2 regions of the Enterobacter sp. TMH.L2 genome follow, and region 1 is predicted to be linked to the other one. Evidence: predicted binding sites of a transcription regulator. Region 1 holds the regulator's gene; the other holds the start of a gene.
The links. Region 1 encodes PhoB, which activates phosphate uptake and scavenging genes when phosphate is short. Its sites were predicted from a motif close to CTGTCATAAAACTGNCNNAT; they were not measured.

Region 1 (3,152 bases):
AATTAAAACGCTTATAGCGTTTGAAGACAAGAAGGGATCGGGAAACCAGAAATATATCCTTTAAAAATACGCATAACCAGTGAATAAAGTTGATTATACGCTTTTGTTATGGCTTATCATGCGGACAAAAAAGCATCAATTCGATATTCATCGCTTAACGAGTGGTGAAAATACAAACAAAAAGGCCAGAAAACTGGCCTGTGGAAAGTGTACTTGACGGTTGCGGTGAATTAATGTGCAGCCACCGCTGACTCAGGAGCGATTAAGCGCTCGGGCAGGATGAACGAAAACGTCGAACCCTGCCCCGGTACGCTTTCGATATCCAGCCGCGCATCATGATGGCTAAGGGCATGCTTCACGATGGCCAGCCCAAGCCCGCTGCCTCCGGTCTGCCGGGAACGCGCTTTGTCTACTCGGTAGAAACGCTCCGTCAGGCGCGGAATGTGCTCGGCGGAGATCCCCGGCCCGGTATCCTTCACGCTGAACGCTACGCCGTGAGGCAGCCTGCGCCAGGTGACGGTGATGTGCGTCCCGGCAGGCGTGTGATTCACCGCGTTATACACCAGGTTAGAGATCGCGCTGCGCAGCTGCTCTTCGTTACCGTAAACCTGCAGCCCTGGCTCAACGTTAAAAGTGAGCGTTTGCTTCTGCTGGCTCAACGTCTGCGCCTCTCGTTCCACCACGCGCAGCATCAGCGGCACGTCGATTTTCTCATTCATCGACAGCGTGGGCGCGGCTTCTATGCGCGACAGCGTTAACAATTGCCTCACCAGCCCTTCCATGCGTGAAGTTTGCTCGCGCATGGTATGCAGGGCTTTATCCCGCAACGGCCCTTCCAAAGCCTGATCCTGCATCATCTCCAGGTAACCCTGTAACACGGTCAGCGGCGTGCGCAGCTCATGGCTAACGTTGGCAAAGAAATTGCGGCGAGCGCCTTCAAGCTGGTGCATCTGCGTGACGTCTCGCGCCACCATCAGCCACTGCCCGTCGGCGTAGGGCATCACGCGGAACTCAAGATGACGGCCATTGTTGAGTATCAGCGTCAGCGGGCGACCAAACTGCTGCTTCGCCACGTATTGCGAGAATTCAGGGTAACGCAGCAGGTTGAGGATATTTTGGCCGCTGTCGTCAGGCCAGCGCAGGCCAAGCAGCTGTTGCGCCAGGCCGTTACACCAAAAAATGGTGCCTTCTTCGGTGGTCAGCACCACCGCATCGGGCAGCGATTCGGCTCCGCTTCGGAAGCGTTTGATCAGGTTGCCCAACTCTTTGCGGCGCTTTTTATTACGCAGCTGCATCTGGTGCAGCCCGTACAGCAGAGGTTCCCAGCTTCCCCGCCCGGGCGGCGGGGTCATGCTGCGGTCAACCCACAGCCACCAGGAAAGACGAAGTAAATTCCAGAAATGCCAGCTTAACAGGGCGGTCACCGCCGCCAGTAAAAACCACGGCAGGTGGCCAAAAATCAATCCGAGAATTGCCGCTGGCATACAACAGAGCACCAGCTCCAGTACCAGCCTTTTCCATGACAGCCGTTCCAGCACGCGTCACGCTCCTGTCAGCATATTAAAAACGGGTTGAAAAACGATAACCCGTGCCGCGAACTGTTTGCACCATTTTGTCATGACCACTTGTTTCCAACGCTTTACGCAGGCGACGAATATGCACGTCTACGGTACGGTCTTCAACGTAAACGTTCGTTCCCCACACGTTATTGAGCAGCTGTTCACGGCTGTAAACGCGCTCCGGGTGGGTCATAAAGAAGTGTAACAGCTTAAATTCAGTTGGCCCCATGTCGAGCGGATCTTCGCCGGTCATCACGCGGTGTGAGGACGGGTCCAGGCTCAGCCCCTGCATCTCAATCACTTCTTCCACCGCCATCGGGGAAATACGGCGCATCACCGCTTTAATACGCGCCACCAGCTCTTTAGGCGAGAACGGCTTAGTGATGTAATCATCGGCACCGACTTCAAGGCCACGCACGCGATCTTCTTCTTCGCCACGCGCGGTCAGCATCATCACCGGGATTTCGCGGGTCAGCGCTTCACGCTTCAGGTGCTTGATAAACTGGATCCCGGAACCGCCTGGCAGCATCCAGTCCAGCAGGATCAGGTCGGGGAAAGGTTCAATCAGCAGGTTAACCGCGCTGTCATAATCTTCCGCCTCTACCGACTGGAAGCCATTTTGCTCGAGCACAAAGCTCACCATTTCACGAATCGGAGCTTCATCTTCTACGACTAAAATGCGTCTCGCCATGATTTACCCTGTTGAAAAGAGACCATCTCTTATTAATTGTGCGCCAGTATGCGTCAGATTTGTGACAGATTTATGAAAAAGATGACGGCAAGATATTTCACCTTTTTGAATTATGACAGCCATGGATTTTTACTGGCGGTTACGCTGCCAGCTCAATAGCTTATAATCGGTAATTCGCCTCTTTGCCATGGGACAGGTTATGCGCATTCTCCACACATCAGACTGGCACCTCGGCCAAAACTTCTATACCAAAAGCCGGGTTTCTGAACATCAGGCCTTTCTCGACTGGCTATTAAACGCCGCGGTCGAGCATCAGGTGGATGCGATCCTCGTCGCGGGAGATATCTTTGATACCGGCTCGCCGCCGAGCTACGCCCGTGAAATGTATAACCGTTTTGTCGTGCAGCTGCAGGGCACCGGCTGCCAGCTCGTGGTGCTGGCGGGGAATCACGATTCCGTAGCTACCCTGAATGAATCCCGGGAGCTGCTGGCCTGCCTGAACACCCGCGTCATTGCCAGCGCCCGCCATAACAAAGACGAACAGGCGCTGCTGCTCAATCAAAAAGACGGCACGCCGGGGGCGATTCTCTGCCCAATTCCTTTCCTGCGTCCTCGCGACATTCAAAGCAGCCAGGCGGGGCTGTCCGGCCATGAAAAACAGCGCTCTTTAATGGAAGCCATCAGCGAACATTACCAGCAATGTTATGCCGCCGCCGTGGCGCTTCGCGGTGACCAGCCGCTGCCGATAATTGCCACCGGGCACCTGACCACGGTAGGCGTCACGAAATCCGATGCGGTGCGTGACATTTATATTGGCACGCTGGATGCCTTCCCGGCGCAGCACTTCCCGCCCGCCGACTACATTGCGCTCGGGCACATTCATCGCGCGCAAAAAATTGGCG
Region 2 (3,152 bases), 280 kb from region 1:
GAGACTGCGTTCAGGGATCTAACCAGCCCGCCACGAGCTTGTCGTCCAGCTGGGAGACATTCCCTTGCGCGACATTTCGGCCTTTATGCAACAGGCAAAACTTGTCTGCAACCCGGCGTATAAAAGGCAGCCGCTGTTCGACCAGTAAAATGGTCAGGCCGAAGTCGCGGTTTAAGCGCCGGATGAGGTTGCCCATTTCTGTGATAAAGCGGTGCCCTCCGCCGAGAGTGGGTTCATCCAGTATCAGCAGTCTGGGCTCTAAAACCAGTGCCCGGGCAAGCGCTAACTGTTGCTGCATATCCCCGCTAAGTTCGCCGCTTTTTACCTGCCGAAGGCTATAGAGCTCGGGAAAAAGGTCATCAATCAGCGCAGGAATGACCCGGGGTCGATGATGTCCCGCCATCATCGCTATCTGAAGATTTTCCTCAACGCTAAGCTGGGAGAAGATGCGCCTGTCCTGGGGAACGTAGCCGATCCCAAGCGCAGTTCTGCGCTCCACGGGTTTATTCACCAGGTCTTCAGGCGGCTGTCCCGCCTGTTGCCACAGCATACTGCCGCTTTGTACTGGCAAATAGCCGGTAATGCAGTTTACGAGCGTGGTTTTGCCCTGCCCTGGCGCGCCAAGCACGCAGGTGCATTCTCCCGGGGTCAGCTCGAGGTCGAGGTTCCACAGTATGTGGTGGTCACCGTAAAACTGATTAACAGCACGTAAGCTAAGCATGGCTCATCTCCTGGGTTGGGGAGTCGTTTCCCTCCTGGATATGCTGCAATTAGCTTGCCAGCTTGGTGATAATGCCTGAAAGCATCACGCTATTCAGGATAAAACTGAGTATCGGTTTCCTGAAAGGATAAAGCCGATGCGCAAGATGAGATCTTGCTGCACTCGACGGGTGCTAAAAAGTACGAATTTGGTGCAATAAAATGCCTTTTAACCTCAGGATATATCTCGATTTCGGGATCTTGCTCAATATGGCCGGGTATAGCGAAATCGAATGAATAAAAGCAAAAAAATTAGCGAAATTTTTTTTTCGCCCCTGGCACAGGAAGATCAGGGATTTTTCCGAGTGGCTAAGCAAAAGGGCTTGCTGCAGTTATCCACCATTCCTGTGGATAACCTTGTGCATTAGAGTTAGAAAACTTGACGAAAGCGAGAGCGGGCGCGGCCTGCGGCCAAATTGGCGCGAAACCGGTCTTTGTGAAATATTCATTTGAATTCAAGTTGTTAAATAAAAGCAACAGCTGCAATAAAACTGTCAAACATTCGGCCCGAGGGATCCTTACCTCCCTTGACAAATGTTAAAAGGCGAAAAAATTTGGGGATAACCGGTCGTGGCTGGAGATTTATCTGGTGAAGGGGCAAATTCTGGGCAAACAAAGTGGCAAAAAGCAGTCGTTAGCAGGCGTAGTAAAAATGAGAACTGGTGTTTTATACAGTTTTTATACTGGCAAAAATCCCGCTGCCGGGTAAAATTACTCTCCGGCCCGCTCGTTTCTTCATCAGGTAGCCCGTTCATGAGTAAAGCGTTCAAACTGAATTCCGCATTTAAACCTTCTGGCGACCAGCCTGAAGCAATCCTTCGCCTGAAAGACGGGCTTGAAAACGGGCTGGCGCACCAGACGCTGCTGGGCGTAACGGGATCGGGTAAAACCTTCACGGTAGCAAACGTGATAGCCGACCTTCAGCGCCCCACGATGGTACTGGCGCCAAATAAAACGCTGGCGGCGCAGCTTTACGGTGAAATGAAAGAGTTCTTCCCGGACAACGCCGTTGAGTTTTTTGTCTCTTACTACGATTACTATCAGCCTGAAGCTTATGTGCCAAGCTCGGACACCTTCATTGAAAAAGATGCGTCGGTGAACGAACACATTGAGCAGATGCGTCTGTCGGCGACCAAAGCGTTGCTTGAGCGGCGGGACGTCATCGTGGTGGCATCCGTGTCGGCGATCTACGGTCTGGGTGACCCGGACCTGTACCTGAAGATGATGCTTCACCTGACGAAGGGTATGATCATCGATCAGCGGGCGATCCTGCGCCGTCTTACGGAGTTACAATACACCCGCAACGATCAGGCATTCCAGCGCGGTACGTTCCGCGTAAGAGGGGAGGTGGTCGATATCTTCCCGGCTGAATCAGACGATCTTGCGCTGCGCGTAGAGTTGTTCGACGAAGAGGTTGAGAGGCTGTCGCTGTTCGATCCACTGACCGGGCAAATCGATCAAACTATTCAGCGTTTTACTATTTACCCTAAATCGCACTACGTTACGCCGCGCGAGCGTATTGTGCAGGCGATGGAAGATATCAAAGTTGAGCTGGCCGAGCGCCGCAAGTTCCTGCTGGAAAATAATAAACTGCTGGAAGAGCAGCGAATTGCCCAGCGTACCCAGTTTGATCTCGAGATGATGAACGAGCTGGGTTATTGTTCGGGCATTGAAAACTACTCGCGCTTCCTCTCCGGGCGAGGGCCTGGCGAACCGCCCCCAACGCTTTTTGACTATCTTCCGGCAGATGGCCTGCTGGTGGTGGATGAATCCCACGTCACCATTCCGCAAATTGGCGGCATGTATCGTGGCGACCGCGCCCGTAAAGAAACGCTGGTGGAATATGGTTTCCGCCTGCCGTCGGCGCTGGACAACCGCCCGTTAAAATTTGAAGAGTTTGAAGCGCTGGCCCCGCAGACCATCTACGTTTCAGCGACGCCGGGCAACTATGAGCTGGAAAAATCTGGCGAGGACATCGTTGACCAGGTTGTTCGTCCTACGGGGCTGCTCGATCCGGTGATTGAAGTGCGTCCGGTGGCAACGCAGGTAGACGATTTGCTTTCTGAAATTCGTAAACGTGTGGCCATCAATGAACGCGTGCTGGTGACGACATTAACCAAGCGGATGGCGGAAGACCTGACTGAATATTTAGAGGAGCATGGTGAACGTGTACGCTACCTGCACTCGGATATCGACACCGTGGAACGCATGGAGATTATCCGTGATTTGCGCCTCGGTGAATTTGACGTTCTGGTGGGGATCAACCTGCTGCGAGAAGGTCTTGATATGCCGGAAGTGTCGCTGGTTGCCATTCTGGATGCGGACAAAGAAGGTTTTCTACGTTCCGAGCGCTCGCTTATTCAGACCATCGGCCGTGCGGCGCGTAACGTTAA

Region 2: uvrB (excinuclease ABC subunit UvrB) is a predicted target of PhoB. The motif match lies at 1,240-1,259, and genes of this name have one in related genera.

The regions. Positions count from the first base shown of each region.
Region 1 covers NZ_CP193791.1:3,618,632-3,621,783, forward strand. Annotated here, with positions in the region: gene phoR (phosphate regulon sensor histidine kinase PhoR) at 231-1,538, opposite strand; gene phoB (phosphate response regulator transcription factor PhoB) at 1,561-2,250, opposite strand; gene sbcD (exonuclease subunit SbcD) at 2,450-3,152, shown strand, end outside.
Region 2 covers NZ_CP193791.1:3,338,692-3,341,843, reverse strand. Annotated here, with positions in the region: gene ACREYP_RS16075 (ABC transporter ATP-binding protein) at 11-721, opposite strand; gene uvrB (excinuclease ABC subunit UvrB) at 1,513-3,152, shown strand, end outside.